Regions from separate parts of the Pandoraea sp. NPDC090278 genome, predicted to be linked through region 2. Evidence: predicted binding sites of a transcription regulator. Region 2 holds the regulator's gene; each other region holds the start of a gene.
What was found. The regulator sigma-54, encoded in region 2, starts transcription at its own class of promoters, with help from an activator protein. The targets are predictions, from matches to a motif close to TGGCANGNAANCTGCTTT.
Positions count from the first base shown of each region.

Region 1: the regulator sigma-54 is predicted to act here: its motif matches at 3,288-3,305, upstream of ACIQWO_RS00095 (ammonium transporter).
Region 3: the regulator sigma-54 is predicted to act here: its motif matches at 1,808-1,825, upstream of ACIQWO_RS03860 (circularly permuted type 2 ATP-grasp protein).
Region 4: the regulator sigma-54 is predicted to act here: its motif matches at 4,704-4,721, upstream of prpB (methylisocitrate lyase).

Region 1 is NZ_JBIVYJ010000001.1:35,639-43,302, forward strand. It holds gene ACIQWO_RS00090 (TonB-dependent receptor) at 1-1,956, shown strand, start outside; gene ACIQWO_RS00095 (ammonium transporter) at 2,045-3,247, opposite strand; gene ACIQWO_RS00100 (antibiotic biosynthesis monooxygenase family protein) at 3,551-3,850, shown strand; gene ACIQWO_RS00105 (FadR/GntR family transcriptional regulator) at 4,026-4,757, shown strand; gene ACIQWO_RS00110 (FAD-binding oxidoreductase) at 4,824-6,236, shown strand; gene ACIQWO_RS00115 (amidohydrolase family protein) at 6,300-7,190, shown strand; gene ACIQWO_RS00120 (MFS transporter) at 7,267-7,664, shown strand, end outside.
Region 2 is NZ_JBIVYJ010000004.1:70,965-78,628, reverse strand. It holds gene ACIQWO_RS15520 (cation:proton antiporter) at 1-395, opposite strand, end outside; gene ACIQWO_RS15515 (SIS domain-containing protein) at 612-1,592, shown strand; gene ACIQWO_RS15510 (HAD family hydrolase) at 1,714-2,199, shown strand; gene lptC (LPS export ABC transporter periplasmic protein LptC) at 2,224-2,901, shown strand; gene lptA (lipopolysaccharide transport periplasmic protein LptA) at 2,898-3,596, shown strand; gene lptB (LPS export ABC transporter ATP-binding protein) at 3,622-4,392, shown strand; gene ACIQWO_RS15490 (RNA polymerase factor sigma-54) at 4,486-5,976, shown strand; gene hpf (ribosome hibernation-promoting factor, HPF/YfiA family) at 6,118-6,474, shown strand; gene ptsN (PTS IIA-like nitrogen regulatory protein PtsN) at 6,711-7,166, shown strand; gene hprK (HPr(Ser) kinase/phosphatase) at 7,257-7,664, shown strand, end outside.
Region 3 is NZ_JBIVYJ010000001.1:875,622-883,285, forward strand. It holds gene alc (allantoicase) at 1-679, shown strand, start outside; gene ACIQWO_RS03855 (ureidoglycolate lyase) at 730-1,263, shown strand; gene ACIQWO_RS03860 (circularly permuted type 2 ATP-grasp protein) at 1,856-3,280, shown strand; gene ACIQWO_RS03865 (alpha-E domain-containing protein) at 3,303-4,301, shown strand; gene ACIQWO_RS03870 (transglutaminase domain-containing protein) at 4,306-5,112, shown strand; gene ACIQWO_RS03875 (peptidase) at 5,162-6,010, shown strand; gene ACIQWO_RS03880 (MATE family efflux transporter) at 6,065-7,435, opposite strand.
Region 4 is NZ_JBIVYJ010000003.1:583,651-591,314, forward strand. It holds gene ACIQWO_RS14910 (hypothetical protein) at 172-774, shown strand; gene ACIQWO_RS14915 (MetQ/NlpA family ABC transporter substrate-binding protein) at 1,230-2,030, shown strand; gene ACIQWO_RS14920 (hypothetical protein) at 2,208-2,369, shown strand; gene prpR (propionate catabolism operon regulatory protein PrpR) at 2,402-4,405, opposite strand; gene prpB (methylisocitrate lyase) at 4,803-5,693, shown strand; gene prpC (2-methylcitrate synthase) at 5,721-6,872, shown strand; gene acnD (Fe/S-dependent 2-methylisocitrate dehydratase AcnD) at 7,054-7,664, shown strand, end outside.

The DNA.
Region 1 (7,664 bases), on a different contig from region 2:
GGTTTGCTGGGGGATAAGGGTGTGATGGAGACGCCGTTCTCTGTCACGAACTACACGTCCGAACGACTGGAGAATCAGCAGGCTGTCACGCTGGCGGAGGTGTTGAACGCGGACCCTTCCGCACGATTTACCGGCCAGATTGGCGGCGTGACGGATTCCTTCTTCATTCGCGGCTTCCCGATCAACGAAGGCAATCTCTCCGAAGTCGCGTTTGACGGCGTGTACGGCATCGCTCCCAACTATCACCTCTTCACGGAATATATCGAGCGTGTCGAAGTGCTGCGTGGCCCCGCTGCCTTGTTGTATGGGATGTCCCCGAACAGTGGCGTGGGCGGTGTCGTCAATATCGTGCCGAAGCGCGCGCTATCCAAGGATTTGACGCGCGTCACGCTGGATTACGCGACGAAGGGGCAGGCAGGCGTTGCCGTGGACGTGAGCCGTCGCTTCGGCGACGAGCGTCAGTGGGGCATTCGCTTTAACGGGTTGCATCGTCAGGGCCCGACTGCGCTCGACAATCAGTCATCGCGGGCCGAAGTCGGCGCGTTGTCGCTGGACTACACCGGGACGCGTCTGCGGGCCTCGCTCGACGTCATCGAGCAATACCAGTGGGTTGATGCACCGACGCGACCCTTTCTCGTCGCGTCGGGCGTACCGGTCCCGTCGGCGCCGGACGGTGCGCGAAACGTCACGCAGAAATGGGGCTGGTGGAAGTCGAACGACTTATCGGTGCTCGGGCATGCGGAATACGACCTCACCGACAACGTGACGGTGTTCGCCGATGCGGGCACGGCAAAGTCCGACGTTTCACGTCTGTCTGATCAGACGCCGACGATTCTGGACAGCCTGGGAAACACTTCAGCGGTGCCGCAGAACTGGAAGTTCCAGGTCAATCGTGCGACGGTGGATGCGGGCGTCAGAGCGAAATTCCGTACCGGCTCGATCTCTCACGCGCTGAGCGCGCAAGCCAACTACTACAGTGACCGTGTCGCCTCCGGTGCGAATTCGGGGACGACGGTGTTCTCGAACATCTACTCACCGGTGGACCGGCCCGAGCAGTTTATCGGTGCACCGACACGCGTGCCGCTCGCGTCGACTTCGACGCTCTCCGGGATTGCGCTCGCCGACACGGTCGGTGTCTTCGACGACAGGCTGCAGGTCACGCTCGGCGTGCGCGGGCAGCAGATCCGCTCGAACAACTACAACGCAACCTCCGGCGCGGTGTCTAGCGCTTACGACAAGAGCGCGGTGACCCCGCTCGCGGGCGTGCTGTTCAAAGCGACGAATAGCGTGTCGCTCTACGCGAACTACATCGAAGGGCTGAGTAAGGGCGATGTCGCACCGACGACCGCAAGCAATGCTGGCGAAGTGTTCGCGCCGTACAAGACCAAGCAGAAGGAGGTTGGGGTCAAAGTCTCCACCGGCGGCGTTATCGCGACGTTGGCGGCCTTTGAAATTACGAAGCCCAGCGGCTCGCTGAACGGGACGCTCTTCAGCGTCAATGGCGAACAGCGCAATCGCGGTGTTGAGCTGACGATGGCGGGTGAACCGCTCACGGGCGTGCGTCTTATCGGCGGATTGACCTGGTTGAACGCGCAACTCACCAAAGCACCGAACCCCGCCACGGTGGGCAATCGTCCCGTGGGCGTGCCGCAGTGGATGGCCAACGCGGGTGTCGAGTGGGACGTGCGTTGGGTGCCCGGCCTGACGCTCACCAGTGCCCTGACGTACACGGCGAGTGAGTACGTGAATCAGGCCAACACGCAGTCGGTGCCGTCGTGGGTGACGGCGGATCTTGGCGTCCGGTACAAGACACAGATTGTCGGCAAAAGCACAACGTTCAGAGCGGGTGTAAGCAACGTGTTCGATCGCCGCTACTGGTCCGGCGTGGCGTCGTATGGAACGATCTCGCTCGGCGCGCCGCGAACGGTCTACCTGTCTGCCTCAGTGGACTTCTGATTCAAGCAGCCTGCAAACGGTGCGCTGTGACTGGCATGAATCGCGTCACAGCGCACGTTTGATGGTGCAGTCGTTCAGGTTTGGCCACTTACCAATTCGTTTCCCGCTCCGGCGTGGCCGTGATCTTGTGGATCGAGAGGTCGGCGCCGTAGTACTCCTGTTCGTCGTCGAGCCGCAATCCTGAGACGCGTTTGATGACCCCATACACGAGGTAGCCCCCGGCGAAGGCGATCGCGACACCCATCACCGTGCCGACCATCTGCGAGACGAAGCTCACACCGCCCAGTCCGCCGAGCGCCTTCTGTCCGAAGATGCCAGCCGCCAGCCCACCCCAGATGCCGCACACGCCGTGCAGCGGCCACACGCCAAGCACGTCGTCGATGCGCAGACGGTTCTGCGTCACCGTGAACAGCCACACGAACAGACCGCCTGCGACTGCGCCCACGACCAGCGCGCCGAGCGGGTGCATGACGTCCGACCCTGCACATACTGCAACGAGTCCCGCAAGCGGCCCGTTATGGATGAAGCCGGGGTCGTCGCGTCCCACCCACATGGCGACCAGCGTGCCGCCGACCATCGCCATGAGCGAGTTCACGGCGACCAGCCCCGAAATGCCACCAACGCGCTGGGCGCTCATCACGTTAAAGCCGAACCAGCCGACGATCAGAATCCATGCGCCCAGGGCGAGGAACGGAATCGACGACGGCGGATGCGCGGCGACCTGACCCTGACCGTTGTAGCGCCCGCGGCGCGCGCCGAGATGCAACACCGCCGCAAGACCAATCCATCCCCCCACCGCATGCACGACCACCGAACCCGCGAAGTCGTGGAAAGGTGCGCCGAGCGTTTGCGTGAGCCAGTCCTGAACGCCGAGATGCCCGTTCCACGCAATGCCTTCGAAGAACGGGTAGATCACGCCAACGAGGAAGAACGTGGCCACCGACTGCGGATGAAACTTGGCGCGCTCGGCAATGCCGCCCGACACGATGGCGGGAATCGCGGCCGCGAACGTCAGCAGAAAGAAGAACTTGATCAGCGCGTAGCCGTTGTGCTCGGACAGCACCGTGGCGCTCGACCAGAAGTCGACGCCATAGGCGAGCGGATAACCGATGAAGAAATACGCGAGTCCGGAGACGGCGAAGTCTGTGAGGATCTTGACCAGTGCGTTGACCTGATTCTTCTTGCGGACAGTGCCAAGCTCGAGAAACGCGAAACCGGCGTGCATGGCAAGCACCAGGATCGCGCCGAGCAGCAGGAACAACACGTCGCCGGGTGTATTGGAATTGGGCATGAATGTGCTCTTTTGGTGCAAGTGTGAGAAGAAACGAAGATATGCAAGAGCGATGCCAGAAATCGCTAGTGCATTGATATGTATGCGAGTTTTATCTGGTGATGTGAGATTCGGTGCTTCGGGGTGCACGGTCGTGGTGCCGTAAGCCGACGCTGCGGGCGTTCTTCGTGCATGCGGGCATGGTGGACATGGCGAAGTATGGAAAAGCGGTGAAAGGCGAGGGGATGTCACACGCGATGCGTGTCACCGGCACGCGGTATAGAATCCATCAGCAAAACCACGGACCCATCTCTGAGGAACCCCATGATTTTTGAAATCGCCCAGATCGAAGTGAAGCCCGGCAAGGAAGCCGAGTTCGAACAAGGTGTCGCCAAGGCCGCGCCGCTGTTCAAGGGATCGAAAGGCTGCCACGGCATGCGTCTGCTCAAGTCCATCGAGCAACCGACGCATTACAGCCTCGTCGTGACCTGGGAAACGCTCGAAGACCACACCGTCCACTTCCGCAATTCGGATGCCTTCCAGCAGTGGCGCGCGCTCGTGAGCGATTGCTTCGCCGCGCCGCCGAACGTCGGCCATGTGACGGAAGCGCTGATCGGCTTCTAAGACAGGAGCGGTTCTGCGTCCGATCCAATCGGTGCGCAACCGATAAAGCGGTGATGGAGCCAGCCTCCACCACCGCTTTTTCTTTTTAGTGAGATGACTAGGGTTAACGCGATATGAGGCAATAAAAGTTTTCAGATAACATGCAAACCAGAAAAGCATCAGACGACAGGAACGGATGACTACCAAGCCCAGAACCCTGACCGAGCAGGTCGCGCAGCAATTACAGGAAGCGATCCGGCAGGGCGTCTATCCCGTCGGCACCCGGCTGCCGACCGGCAAGCAACTCTCCGAATCGTATGGCGTGAGTCCTGCGGTGATCCGCGAAGTGACGGAGCGTCTGCGTGCACAGGGTCTGATCGACAGCCGTCAGGGCGCAGGCGTGACCGTGAAGGCGCGCACGCCGCAGAGCGGCTTTCAGGTGCCTGTCGGTCAAGACGCGGCCGATCTCGCGAGCGTCTACGAATTGCGTCTGGATCTGGAGAGCACGGCCGCCGCGCTCGCTGCCGTTCGGCATACCGACGAGGATATTCGTCAGCTCGAAACGATTCTCGGCAAACTCGAAACGCATCTGTATCACCCGGAGAACGGCGTCGAGTTCGATACCGCTTTTCATGCGGCCATCGCCCGAGCGACTCACAACCGCTATTACGCCGACCTGTTGCAGTACCTGAATCTGCAAATTCGGCAGGTCGTGCAGGCCGCGCGCACGAATACGTTGCGTCACGAAGGCCTCGCGGCGCAGGTGCATCAGGAACACGTTGCTGTGTTCGACGCCATCAAGGCGCGCGATCCGATGCGCGCGCGTGAGGCGTCGCTCTCACATCTGCTGCGTGCTTCGGGGCGTCTTGGCCTGACGCTTCCCGGGCGCGACATCATTACCGGCGCGGTTGCGCCGAAGCGCCATTGATCTGCGAGCGGCCGAGCCATCGTCAGATGCCATCCCCTCACACCGTAACCCCCGACGCGTGACCTTATGACCATCACCGCTTTTGCTCAACGTCTCATCGACGCCGTCGGCGCCGAGAGCGTTTTCACTTCGACTGAGGACGTCGCGCCCTGGCTCGCCGACTGGCGTGGCATGTATCGCGGGCACGCGCAGGCCGTCGTGCGCCCGCGCTCGACGCAGGACGTCGCCAAAATTCTCACGCTGTGCCAGAGCACGGGCACCCCGGTCGTGCCGCGCGGCGGTAACACCGGGCTGTGCGGCGGCGCGACGCCCGATAAGTCCGAGCAGAACGTGGTGCTGAGCCTCGACCGCATGAACGCGGTTCGCAGTCTCGACACCATCGCCAATACCCTCGTGGCCGAAGCGGGGTGCATTCTCGAAGACCTGCAACGCACGGCGCGCGACGCGAATCGTCTGCTCCCGCTGAGCCTAGCGGCCGAAGGGTCGTGCCAACTGGGCGGTAATCTCGCGACGAACGCCGGTGGCGTGAACGTGGTGCGCTACGGCATGACGCGCGATCTGGTGCTCGGTGTGGAAGCCGTGTTGCCGAACGGCGAGATCCTTCACGGCCTTCGCACGCTGCGCAAGGACAACACCGGTTACGACCTCAAGCAGTTGCTCATCGGCTCGGAAGGCACGCTCGGCGTGATTACGGCGGCGGCGCTGCGTTTGTACGCGCCCACGCCGGTACGGCAGGTGGTCATCGCCGCTGTCACGTCGCCGCGTCAGGCGCTCGAACTCTATGAGTTGCTGTTCGCCGAATGTGGCCCACGCATGCAGGCGTTCGAGTTCTTCACCGGCGAGTGCGTGGATCTGGTGATGGCGCATGTGCCGGGCGTGCGCGCCCCGTTTGGCGAGCGTCACCCGGGCTATGTGCTGGTGGAGTTGGCCGATACGGCGGACGAACAAGCCCTCGGGGCACTGCTCGAACGGGTGATCGAAGCCGCTATCGAGCGCGATCTGTGTGCCGACGCCGTGGTGTCGTCCACGCTGGGCCAGGTCGAAGAGATGTGGAAGCTGCGTGAAGAAATCTCCGAGGCGCAACGTGCCGACGGCCCGCATCTGAAGCACGACGTCTCGTTGCCCATCGAATCGATTCCGGAATTCATGATGAGCGCCGAAGCGCGCGTGCGACGTGTTTGTCCGCAGGTGCGTCCGTTCATCTTCGGCCACTTTGGCGACGGCAACCTGCACTACAACCTGTCGCGCCCGGCAGGCGAGGCGGCGGATTTCATGGCAAAGCACGGTGAAGCGATCACGGCCGAAGTGCTCGATGAAGTCGCACGCTTCGGTGGCAGCATCAGCGCCGAACATGGCATCGGACAGCTCAAGCGCGATTACTTCGCCAAGTACAAATCGCCGCTCGAACTGCGTCTGATGCGCGAGATCAAGGCCGTGTTCGATCCGGCCGGGATCATGAACCCGGGCAAGCTGCTGTAACGGTTTTCTGCATCGCGGACGCCGAACCTCGGCGTCCGATGACGTTTTCCCTGAGGAGTCGACATGACCGCAACTTCCGCCGCCGGTGCGCCGCTGTGTCTGGGCCCGCTGCCGGAGATCGATCCGCCCGCGTTCGAGGTGCCGTTCGGCGCTGTCGACACGCACGCACACGTGGTCGCCGCGAGTGACGCGTACCCGATGGTGCCCGAGCGCAGCTACACGCCGCCGCCCGCGCCCGAGGACAAGTACCTCGCCATGCTCGATGCGACGGGCATGACCTATGGCGTGCTGGTGCAGATCAGCGTCTACGGCACCGACAACCGGTACATGCTGGAAACGTTGCGCCGTCATCCGGATCGCCTTCGTGGCATCGCGGTGGTGTCGCCTGACGTCACCGATGCCGAACTGGAAGCGATGCACGCAGCAGGGGTGCGCGGGTTGCGCATCAACGTGTTGTTCGGTGGCGGTATCGGTTTCACGGCGATGGAGACGCTCGCGCATCGCATTAAGGATCTGGGCTGGCATATGCAGTTCCTTATGGACGTGAGTGCACTGCCTGAACTCATGCCGCGCATGACGTCGCTGCCGGTGCCGGGCATCGTGGATCACATGGGCCATACGCCGGTGGCGCAAGGCCTGAATTCGCCGGGCTTTTCGGCGCTGCGCTCGCTGGTGCGCGACCACGGTTACTGGGTGAAGCTCTCGGGCGCTTACCGGATCAGCGAGCGTTTCCCGACGTTCGACGACGTGACGCCGTTCGCACAGGCGCTCATCGAAGACGCCCCCGATCGCATGGTGTGGGGCAGCGACTGGCCGCACGTGTCGCTCGCGCGCATGCCGAACACCGGCGCGTTGCGCAATCTGCTGCCGCAGTGGGCACCCGACGCCGAGACACGTCGGCGCATTCTGGTGGGCAACCCGGCACGTCTGTACGGCTTTCCGAAAACGATCTGATTTTCGATCTGATTTCTTTACCCATTCCGGGCGCGTTTAGCGCTCTTGAAGTTCAAGAGGTTCAGGAGGAGACAAGATGGATTGGTATCGCCAGATGAACAAGACCGAGCGGCACACGTTTATTGCCGCGTTCGGCGGGTGGGCGCTCGATGCGCTCGACTTCATGGTGTTCACCTTCGTGATCTCGACACTGATCACCGTGTTCAGCATCGACAAGGGACAGGCCGGGATGCTGGCGACCGTGACGCTGCTGTTCTCGGCTATCGGTGGCTGGCTTGCCGGGGTGCTGGCCGACCGTTACGGACGGGTGCGTATCCTGCAGGTCACGATTCTTTGGTTCTCCGTCTGCACGGTGCTGATCGGCTTCGCGCAGAACTTCGAGCAGATTTTCGTACTGCGCGCGTTGCAGGGCCTGGGTTTCGGCGGCGAGTGGGCCGTGGGTTCTGTGCTTATGGGCGAGATCGTGCGTACCGA
Region 2 (7,664 bases):
ATGGCCGTCGAAGACATGGCCAGCGCGCCGCCCAGCGCCACCGAGGCCTGCCATGAGAACGACCAGAACAGGTTGACGAGTGCGCCGATGCCGACGGCGACGAGCAACGTCCCCAGCACCTGTGAGACGCCGAGTCCGAGCACCACCCGCCTCATGCTCTTTAGCTTGGGCAATGAGAATTCGATGCCGATGGAGAACATCAGGAAGACGACGCCGAACTCTGCGAGGTACTGCACGCGCTGTGAATCGGCCGCCAGTCCCAGCGCATGCGGGCCGATGACGATGCCCACGCTGAGATAGCCCAGCATCGGCGGCAGATGGAGCATGCGAAACAGCACCACCCCGACGCAGGCGGCAAACAACAATACGAGAGTGAGTTCGAGCGGCGATGCCATCAGCTAGGGTCGGTTTCCTGAGTGATTCCGGGTGAGCGGGGTGCGTTGTCTTGCCAATGTCATGCAAGGGCCGTGCCAGCGTACGTCCGGGCGGCGGCCCCGGGAGAGGAAACCCGACCGGTTCGGGCGATGTCCCGAATGGCGCTGGGCGGGGCGCGGGGCCAGACGTGGCGCGGCTGTCCTTCGACGCCACGTCCGTTTTGATATACTCCGCGCATGATAGCGAAAATCAATCCAGGCCGGGCACTAGAGGTCGCCCGGGAGGTGTTGCGCACTGAAGCCGACGCCATCGAACGCGTGTCCGCGCACCTCGACGACAGCTTCTTCGAAGCGGTCTCGCTGCTGCTTGCCTGCCGCGGGCGCGTCGTCGTCACCGGGATGGGCAAGTCCGGCCACATCGGCCGCAAACTCGCCGCCACGTTCGCCAGCACCGGCACCCCCGCATTCTTCGTTCACCCGGCAGAAGCCAGCCACGGCGATTTGGGCATGATCACGGCCGACGACGTCGTCGTCGCCCTGTCCAACTCCGGCGAAACGGGCGAGCTCGTCAGCATCCTGCCGATGATCAAGCGCATTGGCGCGAAGCTCATCGCCATGACCGGCAACGCCGCATCGAGCCTTGGCCGTCTGTCCGACGTGCATCTCGACGCGCACGTCGAGAAGGAAGCTTGCCCGCTGGGCCTCGCGCCCACCGCCAGCACCACGGCCGCCCTCGCCCTCGGCGACGCGCTCGCCGTCACGCTGCTCGACGCACGCGGCTTCGGCGCAGAAGACTTCGCCCGCTCGCATCCGGGTGGTGCACTGGGCCGCCGACTGCTGACCTTCGTGCGCGATGTCATGCGTACCGGCGACGCCGTGCCGCGCGTGCGCTCCGACGCCAATCTCTCCGACGCCCTGATCGAGATGACCGCCAAGGGTCTCGGCATGACCGCCATCGTGGATGCCGACGATCGCGTCGTCGGTATCTTTACGGACGGCGACTTGCGTCGTTTGTTCAAGCGTACACTCGATTTCACCTCGCTGAAGCTGGCCGACGTGATGAAGGCCGATCCGCGCACCATCGATCCGGACAAGCTCGCCGCAGAAGCCGCCGAACTGATGGAACGTTTCGGCATCATGCAGTTGCTCGTGACGGAAAACGGTCGCCTGGTCGGCGCGCTGAACGTCCACGACCTGTTCGCCGCCAAGGTCGTGTGAGTTGTCTGCCCAGAGCCGTCTGCCAATGAGTCATCCGAGTCAAACGAATCCCCCCAACGCCTCCGGCATCGTCCCCTTCGACGCAGCGGCCGCCACGCTTCGCGCGGCGCGTCTGCGCGTCATGGTGTTCGACGTCGACGGCGTGCTGACCGACGGCGGCCTGCGCTACGGCCCGGCCGGCGAAGTCATCAAGACCTTCGATTCGCTCGACGGCCACGGACTGAAGCTGCTCGGTGAAGCGGGCATCGTCACCGCCATCATCACGGGACGCCAGTCGGATATCGTCGCCAAGCGCGCGGCGGATCTGCGTGTCGCACACGTCTATCAGGGCGTGCACGACAAGCGCACCGCGTTTGAAGACCTGTGTGCCAAAGTGGGCGTGACGGCCGACGTCTGCGGACATATCGGCGACGACTGGCCCGACCTGCCCGTGCTCACGCGCGTGGGCTTCGCCGCCTGCCCGGCCAATGCGCATGTCGAAGTGAAGACACGCTGTCACTGGATCGCGAGTACGCGCGGCGGCGAAGGGGCCGCACGCGAGTTGTGCGACTTCATCTTGCGCGCGCAGGGGCGTTACGACGCCCTGCTCGCCGAAGCCATCGCCTGACGCGCCGGGAGAGTCGATCCACTCATGGCCATCCAACGCGTCTCGCCCGCTTCGCTGATCGCGATCGCCGTCCTGGCAAGCCTTGCGGCTGGCACGTACTGGCTCGTGCAGCGCACGCTGCCGTCTGACGCCGACCGCGCGCCGTACGTGAAGCAGCACATCGCCGATTACTACGCCGACGACATGGTGATTTCCATGCTCGCGCCCAACGGCGTGACGCAGTACCGCGTCAACGCCGTCCACATGACGCACTTCGAAGACGACCAGACCACGGCCATGACGATGCCGGCCGTGCGCGCCTTCACGCCGGATCAGCCCGAAGTGACCGCCACGAGCAAGCGCGGCACGCTCAACGCAGATATGTCGATCGTCGATCTGTACGACGACGCGGTCGTGGTGCGTCAGCCGGGGCCGCGCGACCCCGAAATGCGTGCGCTGTCCCAGCACTTCCAGGTGCTGGTGAACGAAGACATCGTGCGCACCGAGCAGCCGGTGCAGCTGTTCCGCGGGTCGTCCGTGATGTATGGCGACGGCATGATTTTCAATAACATCTCGCGCGCCGTACAATTGCTCGGCAATGTTCACGGCACGATCCAGCCGGCGGAACTGGGCGCCAAGCGCCCGCCGCCGTCCGGCCAGTCCGCAGCGCCCACCGCTCCACGCGCGCCATCTCAGACTCCACAGGGCCCCAAAACCCCATGACCGATCGCCTTTCACTGCGACCCGCCTCTGTATCGCTGCGTGCGCTTCGCGCGCTGGCCGCCGCCTTCGCCGTCCTTGGCGCACTGGCCGCACCGCTGGCTCACGCGGAACGCGCCGACCGCGACAAGCCGCTCAATATCGAGTCGGATCACATGAGCTATGACGACCTCAAGCAGGTCAACATCTTCACCGGCAACGTGACGATGACCAAGGGGACGATTCTCCTGAAGGCCGATCGCGTCGAAGTGACTCAGGATCCGGAGGGCTATCAGTACGCCACGGCTTACTACAAGCCGGGCGGCCCGCTCGCCTACATGCGTCAGAAGCGCGACGGCATGGACGAGTACATCGACGGCTGGGGCCAAACCATCTATTACAACGGCAAGACCGAAGTCGCCACGCTCACCACGCAGGCCACGCTCAAGCGTCTGGCCGGTGGCACCAAGGTGCTCGACGAGATTCACGGCAGCGTGATCACGTACGACACCTACAATGAGGTCTACACCGCCAACAGCGGCGCCGATCAGGTCAACCCCAACAATCCGAACGGCCGCGTGCGCGCCACGCTCGCACCGCGCAACGCCACGGGCGCACAGGCGCCGGCGCCGGGCGCTGCCAGCAAGCCGGTCGCCGCGCCCAAGGGCGACCTGCCGCCGCTGTCGCCTTCCAAGAACATCGGGAATCCGCGTGAGTAATTCTGCCAATAGCAACGCCTCGACCATCAACCCGGGCGCCGGCCCGGTGGGCAAGCCCAGCGCGCTCGTCGTGCGCTCGCTCAAGAAGCAGTACGGCGCGCGTACCGTCGTCAAGGACGTGTCGCTCGACGTGAAGAGCGGCGAGGTCGTGGGTCTGCTCGGCCCGAACGGCGCGGGCAAGACAACGTCGTTCTACATGATCGTGGGACTGGTGCCTGCCGACGATGGTGAAATCCAGCTCGACGGCAACCTCATCAGCGAACTGCCGATCCACGAACGCGCCCGCATGGGTGTCTCGTATCTGCCGCAGGAAGCCTCGGTGTTCCGCAAGCTCACGGTCGAAGACAACATTCGCGCCGTGCTCGAATTGCAGGTCGATGCGCAGGGCAAGCCCCTCAAGCGCGACGAAATCGAACGCCGCATTGAAGCCCTGCTCGACGAGCTTCAGGTCGGCCATCTGCGCGAGAATCCGGCGATGTCGCTCTCGGGCGGCGAGCGTCGTCGCGTGGAAATCGCGCGCGCTCTGGCCACACAGCCGCGTTTTATTTTGCTCGACGAACCATTCGCGGGCGTCGACCCGATCGCTGTGCTGGAAATTCAGCGAATCGTGCGCTTTCTCAAGGACCGAGGCATCGGTGTCCTGATTACCGACCACAACGTGCGCGAGACGCTGGGTATCTGCGATCACGCATACATCATCAGCGAAGGCTCGGTGCTCGCCGCCGGCACGCCTGACCAGATCGTTGCCGACGAAAGCGTCCGCCGCGTCTATCTGGGCGAAAATTTCCGGATGTAAAGCAGATTTTTCGCATGTAAACCCTGCCTCCGATAGGAGTCAGGGACGGTTCCGTTGGCGTGACAAAGCCTCTACAATGAAGGCGAGACCGCTATGAAACCGACTCTTCAACTCCGCACCTCTCAGCACCTGACCCTCACGCCCCAGTTGCAGCAATCGATCCGGTTGTTGCAACTGTCGACGCTCGAACTTCAGCAGGAAGTCGAGCACGCCCTCACCCAGAACCCGATGCTCGAACGCGAGGACGATTGGCTCGCCGGTTCGGTACGTGTAGGCACGGACGGGTCGCTGCGCAACGAGCGGAGTTCGTCGTCGAGCAGTTCGAACGACAACGGCCCCGAAGCCGCCAACGGTCACGACGAAGCGCGTGAACTCGACGGCGAGGCCCGCTTCGACGACAACGCGTCGGATAACGGCAGCGACTGGAGCCTGAACGACTTCGCCCGCTCCGGCAGCGCATCGGACGACGACGACAATGCGCGTCCTCAGTTGCACGTCGACCATCCCAATCTCCGCGAACATCTGCTGGCCCAGTTGCGCCTGACCAAGGCTGCGCCGCGCGACCGCGCGCTGGTGGAGTTCCTGATCGAATCGCTGGACGAGGACGGCTACCTCGGCAGCCTGCTCGACGAGATTCAGGCTGAAATGCCCGAAGAGCTGGCGCTCGAAACGGAAGAGATCAACGCGGCGCTGGCGCTGCTGCAAAGCTTCGACCCGGCGGGCGTGGGTGCCCGGAGCCCGGCCGAATGCCTGCGTCTGCAGCTCCAGCGACTGCCCGCAAGCGGCGTACGTACCCTCTCGCTGCGCATCGTCACCGATCACCTGGAACTGCTGGCCGCGCGCGATTACACGCGTCTGCGTCGCCTGCTGGGTGTCGGCGAAGACGGCCTGCGCGCCGCGCATCAGCTGATTCGCTCGCTGGACCCCTTCCCGGGTGCAGCGTACGGTGCGCCTCAGGCCGACTACGTCGTGCCGGACGTGCTGGTACGCAAGCAGGGGAGCGGCTGGACGGCGGAGCTGAATCCGGAAGTGATGCCGCGTCTGCGCATCAACGAGATGTATGCGCGCATTCTCCGAAATAACCGGAACGATCCGGGAACCGGCAACCTCCAACAGCAGTTGCAGGAAGCGCGCTGGCTGATCAAGAACATTCAGCAACGCTTCGACACGATCCTGCGGGTCGCGCAGGCGATTGTCGAGCGTCAAAAGAACTTCTTCACGCATGGCGAAATCGGCATGCGGCCCTTGGTTTTACGCGAGATTGCTGATACGCTGGGTTTACATGAATCCACGATTTCACGGGTGACAACGAGTAAGTACATGCTCACTCCATTTGGAACCTTTGAGCTTAAGTACTTCTTCGGATCACACGTGGCAACGGAAGCCGGAGGCGCTGCGTCATCGACCGCTATCCGCGCACTCATCAAGCAACTCATAGGAGCAGAAGACCCGCAGAGCCCCCTTTCCGATAGCCGTATCGCGGAACTGCTGGCAGAGCAAGGTTTTGTGGTGGCGCGGCGCACTGTCGCGAAGTACCGCGAGGCCATGCGAATCCCCGCAGTGAACTTGCGCAAATCTTTGTAGGACAGTCCTGGTGCGCCATGTTGGCCGCTGGGGCATAACGCCGCAGTGCGACATTGCGTCACGTCAATGGCTCGCACCCTCGCTAGCCAGCGTCAACGTTGACGCGGCCTGCACTTCGGCATTTCAGCAAGGAGAGCAGCTATGAATCTGAAGATCAGTGGACACCATCTCGAACTCACGCCTTCGCTGCGCGAATTTGTCGTCAACAAGCTCGATCGAGTGTTGAGGCATTTCGACCAGCTAATTGGCGCCGAGGTGATCCTCTCTGTCGACAAAACCAAGGAGAAGAGCGGACGCCAGATCGCGAGCGTCACGGTGTTTCTCAAGGGCAAAGAAATTTTCGTCGAGAAGTGTGACGAGAATATGTACACCGCCATCGACAAGCTGATCGACATGCTCGACCGCAAGGTAGTGCAGTACAAGGATAAGGTTCAGGATCACGGTCGCGAGGCCATCAAGCACCACGAACTTCCTCCTGAGGCGGAACCGCTGCAATAGCATCGTTCAGGCGTGGTAATCGCACTGGCTGATACCGACGAAAACCCGCAAGGAACCACCCGAGCGCATATCCGTCTGTTGTAAGTCTGGCATCACCCACCGCGGGGCCGTTGAACGGCCCCTTTTGTATGGTTCGTCCCACTTCCGTGACTTGCCGCGAGCGCGGCGGCGAGTGGTCTATAATGCGAGGTCAATCGGGGGTTGGAGGGCGACTAAGCGTTCGCCCGCATTACAAGATGAACCGTTTAGCCAAACTCATACTCGAGTCCAACATCCTGCTTGGACTGTCCGTTACCAGCAAGAAGCGCCTGTTCGAACAGGTCGGCCTCCTCTTCGAGAACAACGCCGGGCTTTCGCGCGCTGTGGTGACCGACAATCTGTTCGCCCGCGAGCGTCTCGGCTCGACGGGGCTTGGCGAAGGCGTGGCGATTCCGCATGGACGCATCAAGGGCCTGAAGGTCCCGGCCGCCGCGTTCATCCGCCTGGAAGAGGCCATTCCGTTCGAAGCGCCCGACGGTCAGCCCGTCTCCCTCCTGTTCGTGTTGCTGGTGCCCGAGCAGGCGACGCAGCAGCACCTCGAAATCCTGTCCGAAATTGCCCAGTTGCTCTCGGACCCGGAGATGCGCAGTATCCTGATCAACGCGCCCAGCGCCAAGGATGTCCATACCGCGCTGACGAACTGGAAGCCCTGAGTCGTCCCGAGTCGTCTGCGCACCGGTACGAATCGCCGCGAACACACACGAATTCCGTAGCTCCCACACCCAACCGAACGAGGCGACGCGGTGGAACTGACCGGCATCAACGCGCAAAGCATTTTCGACGACAACGCCGCGACGTTGCGTCTGTCGTGGCTCACGGGCCATGAAGGTTGGGAGCGCGGCTTCACGCCGGAGAGCGTGGCCACGGCCACCTCCAGCGCTGACCTCGTGGGCCACTTGAACCTCATCCACCCGAACCGGATTCAGGTGCTCGGCGAAGCCGAGCTGCGCTACTACCAGCGTCTCACGGACGAAAACCGCAAGCGTCACATGGGCGAAGTCATCGCGCTGGAACCGCCGTTCCTCGTGGTGGCAGACGGCCTCGAAGCGCCGCCCGATCTGGTGCTCCGCTGTACACGCTCCTCCACCCCGCTGTTCACCACGCCGCTGTCGACGGCCTCCGTCATCGACAGCCTGCGTCTGTACATTTCT
Region 3 (7,664 bases), on a different contig from region 2:
GGACGGCGCACCGAACGAGTCGGCCGAATGGTTCGAACTGCTGCCGTCGACCACGTTGCAGGGCAACTCGCACCACTACCATGCCATCACACAGCAGCGCGCAGCGACGCACGTGCGCGTGAACCTGTACCCGGACGGTGGTCTGGCGCGTCTGCGCTTGTATGGGTTGCCGCAGAGCGACTGGGCGGGCCGTTCGCGCGATGAGCTGATCGATCTGATCGCGATGGAAAACGGTGGTTATGTCGTGGCGGCAAACAACCAGCACTTCGGCTTGGCGTCGAACTTGTTGATGCCGGGCCGTGGCGTGAACATGGGCGATGGGTGGGAAACGCGCCGTCGTCGTGAGCCGGGTAATGACTGGGCGATTATTGCGTTGGCGCAGCCGGGTGAGATTGGCAAGATCGAAGTGGATACCGCGCACTTCAAGGGCAACTTCCCGGACCGCTGCTCCATCCAGGCCGCGTACGTGACGGGCGGCACAGAACAGTCGCTGATTACGCAATCGATGTTCTGGCCGGTGTTGTTGCCGGAGCAGAAGTTGGCGATGGACAAGCAGTTCTACTTCGAAGAGCAGGTGCAGAAATTGGGGGCGATCACGCACATCCGTTTCAACATCATTCCGGACGGTGGCGTCTCGCGTCTGCGTCTGTGGGGAAGGTTGAGCGACAAGAAGGCGTAATCGATTAGCAGTAGCAGAGCGAAACGAACAGAGAGAACAAGGAGCGTGACATGGTGGGACCGACGTTGAAGATCCAGCGGTTGACGCGAGAGGCGTTTGCGCCGTTTGGCGATGTGATCGAGTTGGAGGGTGCGAAGCATTTCGCGATCAACGGCGGGACGACCGAGCGTTTCCATGATTTGGCGACGGTGGATCTGGGCCCGGAGGGCGGACGCACGTTGGTGAACGTCTTCCGTGGTCAGCCGAGACAGTTGCCGTATGAAGTGAAGATGTTGGAGCGTCATCCGTTGGGCAGTCAGGCGTTCATCCCGTTGAAGACCACGCCGTACCTGGTGGTTGTGGCTCCGGCGGGCGAGTTGGACGTGAGCAAGATGCGTGCGTTCGTCTCGGATGGATGGCAGGGTGTGAACTATGCGAAGGGCGTTTGGCATCACCCGTTGTTGGCGTTGGATGAGGTGAGCGACTTCGTGGTGGTGGATCGTGGTGGGGACGGGCACAACTGTGACGAGCAGGATTTGCCGGGCGTGTATTTGCTGACGCAGGCGGCGTTGGATGCGGTGCAGGGAGCGCAGAAAGCTGCGTGAGTAGAGAGAAGAAAGCGGTAACAAGAGACGCCGGGCGTTGCTCGGCGTTTTTTATTGGGCGGGAGAAAGCGAAGTGAGGCGCAGAGGAAAGCGGTTAGGCGGGCAGAGGGACTGAAAACGTGTGGGCGACGGCACGGCCGTCCCGCAGCAGTTGCGGAGCACGTGCGGGGCGGGTGTGGCGTCGCGATGGGGCTGGAGTAGAGCGGTGTCGACGGGACCGGTGGCTTCGAGATAGGAAGCGGGAAGCGGACGGTGTCGGTTGAGGCACTGGGTGCGATGAGGGAGACGGACCGGGGCCCCTTTCTGCAGCGAGTTGGGTTTATGTCTGAGCGGCGGAAAGGGGCCCCGGTCCGTTAGGGGGGAGGTTTTAGGGGCCGGGGGTAAACACAACAGTCTGAGACGAAACCCAACTCCTATACTTCGAAACACCGATGTGGTGCGTAGGGGGTGGAGCAGGAGGGCGGGCGCACCGAAAGCGTGCGGAAAGGGGGAAAAGGTTAGAAGAGGGTGGGGAAAGGGTAGAAAAAGGGCGGAAAAACAGCTCGGGCATGGATATTGCTCGATCTCGACACAGCAATCTGCGGAGAAGCGTATGGTCGAGAGCTATAACGAGATGGCGAGCATCACGGGTGCGACGCGTTCGCACTACCGTCGGTTTGACGACTGGTTGAAATGTCAGACAGACGATGTCTTGCACCATAAGCGAGCCGAGGCCGATCTGGCGTTCCGGCGCGTCGGGATCACCTTTGCTGTGTATGGGAATGAGGCGGGTACGGAGCGTCTGATTCCGTTCGATCTGATCCCTCGGATCATTCCTGCGCATGAGTGGCAGACCTTGCAGACGGGTTTGCGTCAGCGAGTCGAGGCGCTCAACAAGTTCATCCACGACGTTTATCACGACCAGAACATCCTGCGTGCGGGCGTTATCCCGGCCGATCAGGTGTTGAAGAATGCACAGTACCGTCCGGAGATGCAGGGCGTGGACGTTCCTGGCAATATCTACTCGCACATAGCGGGCGTCGATGTCGTCAGAGCGGGGACGGGGGACGACGGTGTCTTCTACGTCTTGGAAGACAACTTACGGGTGCCATCCGGCGTGTCGTACATGCTGGAGAATCGCAAGATGATGATGCGGTTGTTCCCGGAGTTGTTCGCGCGAAATCGTATTGCACCGGTGGAGCATTACCCGGACTTATTGCTCGACAGTCTGCGAGCCGTAGCACCGATCGGCGTGGATGACCCAACCGTCGTCGTCATGACGCCCGGCATCTACAACTCCGCTTACTTCGAGCACGCGTTCCTGGCGCAGCAGATGGGGATCGAGCTGGTCGAAGGACAGGATCTGTTCGTTGAGGACAACCTCGTCTACATGCGCACGACCAACGGTCCCAAGCGTGTCGACGTTATCTATCGTCGCATTGACGACGACTTTCTTGATCCTTTGGCCTTCCGTGCCGACTCGACGCTGGGCGTGCCGGGGTTGCTGAGCGTCTATCGTGCGGGACGCGTGACGCTGGCCAACGCCATCGGTACGGGCGTGGCCGACGACAAATCCATCTACCCGTTCGTCCCCGACATGATCGAGTTCTACCTCGGAGAGAAGCCGATCCTGAACAACGTGCCGACCTACCAGTGCCGTCGGCCCGACGACCTTGCGTACACCCTCGACAACCTCGGCGAGCTAGTCGTCAAAGAGGTGCATGGGGCGGGCGGCTACGGCATGCTCGTCGGTCCGGCGTCCACCAAGGCCGAAATCGAAGCCTTCCGCCAGCGGCTTATCGCGAAACCCGACGGCTACATCGCGCAACCCACGTTGGCGCTCTCGGCATGCCCGACGTTCGTAGAAGCCGGTATCGCGCCGCGACACATCGACTTGCGACCGTTCGTGTTGTCCTCGGGCAAGGGCGTGACCATGGTGCCGGGCGGCCTGACACGTGTGGCGCTCACAGAGGGTTCGCTGGTCGTCAACTCCTCGCAGGGCGGGGGGACGAAGGACACCTGGGTATTGGAAAAGTAAGCGAAATCATCGGGAAGAGATCATGCTCAGCCGTACCGCCGACCACTTGTTCTGGATGGCCCGCTATATGGAGCGGGCCGAAAACACTGCTCGCCTGCTCGACGTCAATTTGCAAAACCTCCTGCTCCCGCAGGATGCTATCGACGACGAAGACGACACCGATATGACGCAGGTCCTCGCTGGCGGCATCGACAACGAAGCGGGCTGGCGCGCTACCTTACGCATCTCCGAGCTGGAGCCAGCGTTCAATCGCAAACATGGGCGCGCGACGCGCGCCAACGTGCTCGACTTCGTCGTGCGCGACCCAGAGAATCCGTCGAGCATCGCGTGCTGTCTAGCTGCCGCGCGGGAGAACGCCCGCGCCGTGCGCGGCACATTGACCACCGAGCTATGGGAGACCGTCAACAGCACGTGGCTGGATTTCCCGCGCATCCTCGATCTGCTGGAGCGCGACCCCGCGCACCTCTTCGAATGGGTCAAAGTGCGCTCGCACCTCTCACGAGGCGTGAGCTTCGGCACCTTGTTTCAGGACGACGCGTTCTACTTCACCCGGCTCGGCCTGTTCCTTGAGCGCGCCGACAACACCGCCCGCATTCTCGACGTCCGTTTCCACGAAGCCGTGCGTGCCGACAAGGCGGGCCCCGATGCGTCGCATCCGACCGACTTTTACTACTGGTCCGCTGTGCTGCGCAGTGTCTCCGGCTTCGAGATCTACCGGAAGGTCTACCGCGACGTCATCACACCCGAGCGTGTGGTCGAGTTGCTGATGCTCAACGCACACATGCCGCGCTCGTTGCTCGCGTCGCTCACGGGCGTGTGTGAGAACCTCGCCACGCTCTCCAACGCCCAGTCCGGCGACGTCGAACGCTATGCGGGCAAACTTCAGTCCGAACTCAAATACACCGACATCCAGCAAATTCGACAGCAAGGCTTGCACCCCGTGCTGACCGAATTCCTCGAGCGAGTTTCCGTGCTCGGCAACAAGATCAGTCAGACCTTCCTGATCCCGCTCGCCGCCTGATGCCATGCGCCTGACCATCCGCCACGAAACGACCTACCGCTACGACACGCCGGTGCGTTACACCATCCAGCAGCTTCGGCTCACGCCGAGTGCGTCGGAAGTGCAGCGCATCGTGCAATGGCGACTGAGCGCCCCGGGCAAGCTCACGCCCGCGCGTGACGCCTTTGGCAACGACATGCATACGCTCGTGCTGCATCAACCGCACGATGAGATCCATCTGCTGGCCGAAGGCGAGGTCGAAACGACACCGCTCATCGACGGCAGGCTGGGCGAAACGAGCCATGCCGTACCAGTGTTATGCTTCGCCAGCCCTACGCCCCTGACGGGACGCAGCGACGGCATCGACGCGCTGGCGGGCGACGCCGGGGTTGCCACGCCGGGAGAGTTGCTGGCGCTGGCGGCGGCCATTTGCGAGCAGGTCGATTACGAGTCGGGGATCACCGCCGTGACCAGCACCGCCGCACAGGCACTCGCGCTGGGACGCGGCGTCTGTCAGGACCACGCACACCTCATGCTGGCCGTCTGCCGCGCGCGTGGCGTGCCAGCGCGCTACGTCAGCGGGTACATCGATCCGGGCGACGTGCCACACGCGGCCAGCCATGCCTGGGTCGACGTGTGGGTGGAGGGGGCAGGGTGGGTCAGTATCGACGTCACGCATGCCTGCTTCGCCAGCGGCAACTACTGCCGTCTGGCGGTGGGACGCGATTACGAATCTGCAGCGCCCGTCAGAGGGATGCGCAGCGGCGGTGCGACCGAGAAGTTGCACGTATCGGTCAGTGTCGATACGACACCGCTCGATCAACAACAATAGTTTTCAACGTAGCGAGGCAGTGCGCCTTGCACGGCAAGACAGGAACGACATGACGTATTGCGTGGCCATGAAGCTCGATGCCGGGCTGGTCTTTCTTTCCGACACCCGTACCAACGCGGGCGTCGACCATGTGAGCACATTCCGCAAGATGCTCGTCTTCGAGCGTCCGGGCGAACGCGTCATCGTGCTGCTCTCGGCGGGGAATCTCGCGTTGACGCAGGCAGTGCGCCAGCAACTGGTCGAGGCGCGCGACACCGAAACGCTGTGGACCGCCAAGACCATGAGCGACGTAGCGCGCGTCGTCGGGCAGGCCATTCGCGACGTCTACACGCGCGACGCTAAGTCGCTCGAAGCGTTCGGCGTCGACTTCAATTGCAGCTTCCTGCTGGGCGGGCAAATCGCCGGTGCGCGCAGCCGTCTGTTCCAGTTGTACTCGGCAGGTAATTTCATCGAGGCGTCGTCCGTCAATCCGTACTTCCAGATCGGCGAGTCGAAATATGGCAAGCCCATCATCGACCGACTGGTCACGCCCGCGACGTCGCTCGACGACGGCGCGAAATGTGCCCTCATCTCAATGGACTCCACGCTGCGCTCGAACGTCTCCGTCGGGTTGCCGCTGGATCTGCTCGTCTACGAAGAAGATAGTTTGCGCGTGACGCGCTTCGCGTCGCTCGACGACGAGAACGTCTACTACAAGATGATCCACGACACGTGGGGCTCGCGTCTGCGCCAGGTGTTCGACGAACTGCCCGAGCCGCAGTGGGCGACGTCCAGCGTGGCCAACGTGCCCGCGTCGTTGCCGCCGCGGGCCGAGCCGCCCGAAGGCATGCCCGGTGCGGATGAGCCGGGAAGCGTTCAGTCGCTCGCGCAAACCGTATCGCTCAAGATGCCGTCCTGAGCGTCGGCATGCAGATGCGCGTCGGCGTTTGCACGACGCGCATCTGCGCAGCCATCACGCCATCCCGAGATTGCGGTGTTGCTTCCGATACAGCCATGCGCTGACGGCGAGCGTCGCCGCTTCCGTGGCGAGTAGCGTGTACCAGATCGCGCCGCCGCCGAAGAGCGCGTCGAGCAGCCAGAGAATGCCCAGCAGCAAAATCCAGCTGCGCAGCATCGCGATGGCCGCCGACGGACCCGGCGCTTCGACCGCCGTCAGATAGCCCGCAACGATCAGATTGCCTGCCGCTGGCAGAAACGCCAGTGCGTACCAGATGACGGCGTGTTCCAGAATCGACCACGCGTCGCCACCGGCGGGCAGGAAGAGGAACGTCAGCGGACGCGCCAGCGTCGCCATGGCCAGCGCGACCAGCAGCGAGAATCCCATCACCGCGATGACACCCAGACGGAACGACCCCCGAAGCGCCTTCGCATTCTGTGCGCCGCGATAAAAGCTGATCATCGGCTGCATGCTCTGCACGAGTGCGACCATCGTCACCGTGGCCCCGAGCGTCATGTATTCGAGGATGGCGTAAGCGGCCAGCCCCGGCTCACCGAAGCTCACCAGAATCACGCGGTTGAAGACGAACACCGTCACCGCCGGTGCGATTGCGCCGAGGAACTCCGACGCGCCGTTGTACATCGCGCGCCACACATGTGTTTCGCCACCACCGAAGGCGCGACGGGCAGGCACCACTTGCTTCGCCAGGAAGAGGTGATACGCGAACATCACGCTGCTCGACACCATCATCGACAACCCGGTGGCCAGCGCAGCACCATGCATCCCCATCTCACGAACGACGATGAACCAATAGTCGAGCGCCACGTTCGCGAGTGCGCCCATGAACATCGCATACAGACCGAAACGGGCGGCGGGCGCGCCTTCCACGCGTAGGAACAACTCCATGGCGTAGAGACCGTTGGCAAACAGCACGAACCAGCCCCAGCCGGACAGATAGGCGACGACATCCGCCGTGATTGCGCCTTGCGCACCCAGCGCGGCCGCGATCTCATGCTTGAAGATGAGCACGGCAGCACTCATCACGACGCCCGAGACGAGCATCACCCACAGCACCTGTGAGAACGCGCGCCGCGCCTCGGCATGACGCTGCTCACCCAGCAGACGGGCGATGAGCGTTGCGCCCCCGACGCCGACCATCACGCTGACTGCGTACGGCACATAGAGCAACGGCACCACTAGGTTCAGCGCGGCCAGCGCTTGTTGGCCGACATAGCGGCCGATAAAGATCCCGTCGATCAGCGTGTAGATCGTGTAGACCCAGCCGGAGAGGATCGTCGGAATCGCGAGAGACGTAAATTCCTTGAGCAGAGACGTCCGGGCGCCCTGCGAATGATTGCAATGATTGGTAGAAGTGGAAAGAGACATGGTCCCCCCGATGACTTCGCACCGCGTCGTGTCGGGACGCGGCTCACCGTGGCTTGCACATCAAAGGCTTCAGAACTTCAGAGACTTCGGGATGGGGAGGGTTGTCGCTCACGCGCAAGCGATGGCGTAAGCGCTCCGCCCCGCTGCGTGACACCCGGGCGGGTGGACGTCAGCGAGGCAGTCAGACGGACGGAGGGAACATTGCCTGGTGCAGATGCACCCAGACAAC
Region 4 (7,664 bases), on a different contig from region 2:
CAACCCGGATTCTCCGCAGGCTGTTGGCAAGGGACTCCTGTGATGTTAAGCACGGGCGGGTCCTCTATTGCCCGCGATTTCTGCTGACGCGCTCTCGTCGTAACGTTGGACCTTCTGGCGGGGTCCGGCGTGTTCCGAAGTGAGTGTGTGCGCGTGCGCGGGGAGGGGACCATGAACAGGTTCAAGGCGACTCTGGTAGGGGCGGCAGCGGCAGCGATGCTCTGCGGCATTTCAATTAACGCGTCATACGCCGCCGGTGGTGGCGGTGGTGGGCGTGGCGGAGGCGGCGGCATCGGCTTTGGTGGTGCGGGTGGCCTCGGTGGATTGGGCGCATTCGGCGGCCCCGGCGGAACCGGGACCGGCGTCGGCATCGGCGTGGGCGTTGGTATCGGCGGCGCTGGCGGTTGCGGCTGCGGTGGCCACAGTGGTGGCGGCGGCGGTGGCGGTGGCGGTGGCGGTGGTGGCGGCGGCGGTGGCGGTGGCGGTGGCGGTGGCGGTGGCGGCGGCGGCGGCGGTGGCGGCGGCGGCGGCGGTGGCGGTGGTGGTGGCACCGGCGGCGGCACTGGCGGCGGCGGTGGCACTGGTGGTGGCGGCACCGGTGGTGGTGTTGGCGCAAGCAGCGGTGGCGGCGGTGGTGCCAGCGGTCCAGGCGGCCTTGGCATTGGCGGCGCTGCAGGCGGAGGTGGATTGGCGGCATTCGGTGGCCCCGCCGGTTTCGGCGGTGGTGGCGGATGCGCGATGAACGGCCAGGCTGGCGAGGAGCCATGTCCCTGAGCTAGTGGTGGGCGTGGGGCCTGCATGCGTTCGGCACAGCGCGTGCAGGCACTGGCCCTCGCATCGGTTGGTCTTGATGGTGTAGCGAGTCTCGCAGGTTGTTCGTCGGTTCCTGATGCGACCGGCTGACGGCATTGCCGCCAGCCGTGCCACCCCCCCGGCCCGTGATCAGGCTGTTCTCCCGGCGAAGCGCCCCTTCGGTGATCCGAGGGGGCGTTTTTTTGATGGATGCTGTCTATCGATGCGCTCAGGGGATATCGAAATACCGATTATGTATTTCGTGTAAACCCGCAGTTGTGGCAGCATCCGGGGTCTGGGTCGCCCGACGTGGCCACGCAGCTGTATCGCGGGAATGTCTACGTCGCGCGTGACCGTTGCGAGCTCAACAGGCCCGCACCCCCTCGCACAGACGCCCAACAGGCGTCGGACCACATAAGCAAAAGGAGAATTCGCACATGCTGTCCCGTCAACTGATCAATGCGTTCCTCGGCGCAACGTTTGCGCTGGCCTCTCTCGGTGCCTCGGCCCAGACGGCCGACAAGCCCCTCAAGGTCGGCACGATGGCCGGCTCGGACGCGCAGATCTTCGAAGTGGTGAAAAAGGTGGCCGAAAAGCGTGGCCTGTTCATCAAGATCGTCGAATTCAGTGACTACGCACAGCCGAACGCCGCCCTCGACGCTGGCGACCTGGACGCCAACGGCTTCCAGCACAAGCCGTTCCTCGATAGCCAGGTCAAGGACCGTGGCTACAAGATCACGACGGCGGGCCTGACCTATGTGTCGCCGCTGGGCTTCTATTCGAAGAAGTACAAGTCGCTCAAGGATCTGCCGAACGGCGCGCAAATCGGTATCCAGAACGATCCGTCGAACGGTAGCCGCGCGCTGCGTCTGCTGGCAAAGGAAGGTCTGATCAAGGTGAAGCCGGGTCTGGATGGCAAGAACATCACGCCGCTCGATATCGAGAACCCGAAGAAGTTCAAGATTCGCGAACTGGAAGCCGCACAACTGCCGCGCGCATTGCCGGATCTGGACGCCGCGTCGATCAACACGAACTTCGCCGCACAAGCCGGTCTGGTGCCCAAGCGTGACGCCATCGCCATCGAAGACCTGAAGGGCCCGTACGCCAACCTGATCGCCGTGCGCACGCAAGACCTGAACAAGCCGTGGGTCAAGCAACTGGTCGACGCCTACCATTCGGATGAAGTGAAGCAATTCATCGACACGCAATTCAAGGGCGCACTGATTGCGACGTGGTAAGCATTGAAATGCCGTCGGATGCGTCTCGCGCGCGTTGATGAGATACGGCTCGCGTCAAATGAAAAACCGGGGTTTCGACCCCGGTTTTTTTACGTCCTCAAGCCTGACATTTTGCACCGCTGGCACGGCGGCGTTTGACTAGAATGAAAGTGTGATTCCTTTCGACGGGAGGCCGCCATGTCCATGATCAATGTCTCGATGATGCTGGTAGCGTTGCTCGTCGGCTTCGCCATCGGCATGCTCGTCGACCACTTCTGGGTCACGCATCACGATGAGCCTGCCGCGCACAAGCGTCTGGACTGGCACGAGATGTGGGACCGTATTCGTCACCAGCATTGAGGTATTCGCGCCGGGTGTTTTACCGATGTCCATTACTCGGCGCGGAGTTTTCTCCAGAGCGTCGAACGGCTGATGCCGAGTGCTTCGCACGCGGCATTGCGGTCGCCGCCGCAGGCAGCCAGCGTCGAGTGGATGCGTGCCAGCTCCTCGGCGGCACGGCGCTCGCGTCCGGTCATTGGGGCGTCGGGCGCTTCGACGGCTGCAACGCTCGTCGTTCCCGTTGTTCCGTTTATCCGGCCACCGTTCGTTTTTGAAACGTCGAACGCGGGCGGTGGCGGCGTCGTGCCAAGCTCCGGGGCAATCTCGACCAGTCGCGCACGGCTGATCTCGCGAGCATCGACCACATCGGCGCAGACGACCGCGATGCGCTCCAGCAAATTCTCCAGCTCCCGAACGTTCCCCGGCCAGCGATAGCTCGCCAGCAGCGGCAATAGTGACGCCTGCAAGGCATCGACGCTCATGCGCGCGCCCGCCCGGGCCAGCGCGCGCTCGAGGAACAGTGGCGTGAGGCGCGGCAGGTCGTCCATGCGTTCGCGCAGCGGGGGCAGCACCATGCGCAGAATATTCAGACGGTAGTAAAGGTCTTCGCGAAACAGTCCGGCCGCGACTTGCTGACGAAGATCGCGGTGCGTGGCGGCGACCACGCGCACGTCGCACGGCACCGGTTCGTTCGCGCCAAGGCGCAGGACTTCGCGCTCCTGCAACACACGTAGCAGCCGGGTTTGCAGCGGCATCGGCATCTCGCCGATTTCATCGAGAAAGATCGTGCCGTTGTGTGCCGTCTCGAACAGACCCGCCTTGCCGCCGCGTCGCGCGCCGGAGAACGCGCCGTCTTCATACCCGAACAATTCGCTCTCGAGCAGCGTCTCCGGAAACGCGGCGCAGTTGATGGCGACGAACGGATAGTCGCGGCGGCGGCTCGCGTTGTGAATCCCTTGAGCGAGCAGTTCCTTGCCCGTGCCGCTCTCGCCATGCACGAGCACCGTCGAATCGGTCTGCGCATAGCGGCGTGCGAGTGCGCGGACTTGCGTCATCGCCGCCGAGTCGCCGATCAGATCGTCGAGCCGGTAGCGTGCCACGAGATGCCGGGGACGATGGCGCGAACGCAACGAACGATCCACGCGGGCGAACGACTGCGAGTCCTGACACGTCACGAGCGCACCCGTGAGCGTGCCCTGATCCAGCAGGGGAATGCGGTTAATCACCCACGTCTTGCCCGCCATCGAGACGATCGCTTCGAGCTCGGCGCTCGCGCTCTCAAGCGTGCGGGCGATGTCGAGTGCGGGCGCGATGGTGTCGAGCGTTCGCCCGACGGCGTCCACCGCTGTGACGCCGAGAATCCCGGCCATCGACGCGTTGATCGCTTCGATGCGTCCGTTCAGATCGACGGCGGCCACGCCTTCGTGCAAATGCCGCAACACCGTATCGAGACGCTCGCGCCGTTGCGCTTCGATGCGCCCGAGACGCGCCACTTCCAGTGCCGTGTCGAACGCGGCGCGCACCGAATCCTGCGAGTAGAGAAAGATGCCCGTGAGCCCAGCGCGCTCGGTCAGTTGCGTGACGAGACCCGGCCCGACGATGACCGCCATGCCGTCGTCGCGCAACCGGTGCACGAGGTCTTCGGCGTTTTGCGCATCGACATAAGTGTGCTGAGCGATGTCGAGATGAAAGGCGCTCTTGAAGCGCTCGAACTCGGCGGCGGGGCGTGCGTAGGAGACGAGCGCGATGCGCGAGTCGGGGGACGATGCGGGCAGGGCGCGTCGTGCGCGTGCCAGCGCGTGCATGACGTCCGAGCCGGTGACTTTGACCAGCACCACGGGCAACGCAAGGCGCTCTCGTAGGAAATCGCCGTTCGATCCGGCCGCGACGATGCCGTCGACGCTCCCGGCGGGCAAGCGCTCCAGCGCTTCGATCACGGCTTCGTATCCCTTGTCGACGATGTGGACGTCGGCCTGCGCGGCGTAGTCCGGCACGATATCGCGATACAGCTCACCAAGCTTGCTGATGCCGACGGCCCAGATCACCGGCTTTCGCATCGCGGGGACCGTGGGCGCTCGCGCCACGCCTGCGGCGGTCGCGGGCAGGCGGGACGGCATCTCGGTGGGTATCGAATTCGGCATGGCGGTAGGCGGCAGGAGGATCTGAGCCGAATCGTAGCATGTTGCGACGATGTGTTTCATTTTGCGTTTCAAAATGAAACATTATGCGACCGCCATGTTCGCCTTCAAGTGACATTTACCTTGACGTAAACGTCACGCAGGCGAAGAATTTCCGTCGATAAATGAATGCGTTAGCGCAGCGAAGCGATTGTCGATGCGCGCACGCACGACCTGCTGGCACGGCCATTGCTATTCAGAAGCCTGCTACTCAACCCACATGCGATCCGGTGGCATTCCGTTCATCCGGCGCGCAAGACACGACCGAGGGATTCAAGTGACGCAAACCATTCGTTCGGCCGGCGCCGCCTTCCGCGAGGCCGTCAAGACCGAGCAACCGTTGCAGGTTGTCGGTGCTATCAATGCCAACCACGCCCTGCTCGCCAAGGCGGCTGGTTTCAAGGCGATCTATCTGTCGGGCGGCGGCGTTGCTGCCGGTTCGCTCGGCTTGCCCGATCTGGGCATCTCGACGCTCGACGACGTGCTCACCGACGTGCGCCGCATCACCGACGTGTGCGATCTGCCGCTGCTGGTGGACGTCGACACGGGCTTCGGTCCTTCGGCCTTCAACATTGCGCGCACGGTGCAGTCGCTGATCAAGTTCGGCGCGGGTGCGATGCATATTGAAGACCAGGTCGGCGCGAAGCGCTGCGGCCATCGTCCCGGCAAGGCCATCGTGACGCAGCAGGAGATGGTCGACCGTATCAAGGCGGCCGTCGACGCGCGCACCGATGAAAACTTCGTCATCATGGCGCGCACCGATGCACTGGCCGTCGAAGGCCTTCAGGCGGCCATCGACCGCGCATGCGCGTGCGTCGAAGCGGGCGCCGACATGATCTTCCCGGAAGCCATGACGGAACTGCCGATGTACCGCCAGTTCTCGGATGCCGTGAAGGTGCCCGTGCTCGCGAACATCACCGAGTTCGGCTCGACGCCGCTGTTCACTGTGGAAGAACTCAAGAGCGCGCAGGTCGGTCTGGTGCTGTACCCGCTCTCGGCGTTCCGCGCGATGAACAAGGCGGCGGAGAACGTCTATCACACGATTCGTCGCGACGGCACGCAAAAGGCCGTGCTCGACACGATGCAAACGCGCGCCGAGCTCTATGAGAGCATCGGCTACCACGCATACGAACAGAAGCTCGACGCCCTGTTCGCCCAACAGAAATAACGAACCCCTGATCCTGGAGGAAAGAGCATGAGCGAGACGACTGCCACCGGCTTCAAGCCGAAGAAATCCGTCGCCCTGTCGGGTGTGACCGCAGGCAACACGGCACTGTGTACCGTGGGCCGTTCGGGCAACGATCTGCACTATCGCGGCTACGACATTCTGGATCTGGCCCAGACCTCGGAATTCGAAGAAATCGCGTATCTGCTGGTCTACGGCAAGCTGCCGAACGTGGCGGAACTGCGTGGCTACAAGACCAAGCTCAAGGCGCTGCGCGGTCTGCCCGCTGCCGTGAAGGACGCCCTCGAAGCCGTGCCTGCCGCCGCTCACCCGATGGACGTGATGCGCACCGGCGTGTCGGTGCTCGGCACCGTGCTGCCGGAGAAGGACGATCACAACATTCCGGGCGCACGCGACATCGCCGACCGTCTGATGGCCAGCCTCGGCTCGATGCTGCTGTACTGGTATCACTACAGCCAGAACGGCGTGCGTATCGACGTGGAAACGGACGACGACAGTATCGGCGGTCACTTCCTGCATCTGCTGCACGGCGAGACGCCGTCGGACCAGTGGGTGCGCGCGATGCATACGTCGCTGATCCTGTACGCCGAGCACGAATTCAACGCGTCGACGTTCACTGCGCGCGTGATTGCAGGCACGGGGTCGGACATGCACTCGGCGATTACCGGTGCCATCGGCGCGCTGCGTGGTCCGAAGCACGGTGGTGCGAACGAGGTCGCGTTCGAGGTGCAGAAGCGTTACAACTCGCCGGACGAAGCTGAGGCCGACATCCGTCAGCGTGTCGAGAACAAGGAAGTGATCATCGGCTTCGGTCACCCGGTCTACACCGTGAGCGATCCGCGCAACAAGGTCATCAAGGAAGTCGCCCACGAGTTGTCGAAGGCCGAGCAGAACACGGCCATGTACGACATTGCCGAGCGTCTGGAATCGGTGATGTGGGACGTCAAGAAAATGTTCCCGAACCTCGACTGGTTCAGCGCCGTGAGCTATCACATGATGGGCGTGCCGACCGCGATGTTCACGCCGTTGTTCGTGATCGCGCGTACGTCGGGCTGGAGTGCGCACATCATCGAGCAGCGCATCGACAACAAGATCATTCGTCCGAGCGCTAACTACACCGGTCCGGAAGATCAGCAGTTCGTGCCGATCGATAAGCGTTAAGTCTGTCCAACGCCTCGGCGAGCGGCGGGGACGGCAGCAGCGGGATTCCTGCTGCCGTTGCGCGTCCACGCCGGGGCGTCGTTGTTCTGTCGCAGTTTTGTCGCTGCTCCGTTATTCGCAGCGCGCATCGCACACACCGTGCGCGCCAACTTGTCACCGGCCGGGCCGACACCTTCCTCACATGATGAACACCGAATACCGTAAATCCCTGCCCGGGACGTCGCTCGATTACTTCGACGCCCGTGCTGCCGTCGAGGCCATTGCCCCGGGCGCGTACGACACGCTGCCGTACACCTCGCGCGTGCTGGCCGAGAACCTCGTGCGCCGCTGCGACCCGGCGGCACTGACCGACTCGCTCAAGCAACTGATCGAGCGACGTCGCGACCTCGATTTCCCGTGGTTCCCCGCCCGTGTGGTGTGCCACGACATTCTCGGTCAGACGGCGCTCGTCGACCTCGCCGGACTGCGCGACGCCATTGCAGCGCAAGGCGGCGACCCGGCGCTGGTCAACCCGGTGGTGCCGACTCAACTGGTGGTAGATCACTCGCTAGCCGTCGAATGCGGCGGCTTCGATCCCGATGCGTTCGCGAAGAACCGCGCCATCGAAGATCGTCGTAACGAAGACCGCTTCGACTTCATCAACTGGACGAAGAAGGCGTTTCGCAACGTCGACGTGATTCCGCCGGGCAACGGCATCCTGCACCAGATCAACCTGGAACGGATGAGCCCGGTGATTCAGGTGGCGGACGGCGTGGCCTATCCCGACACGCTCGTGGGGACCGATTCGCACAC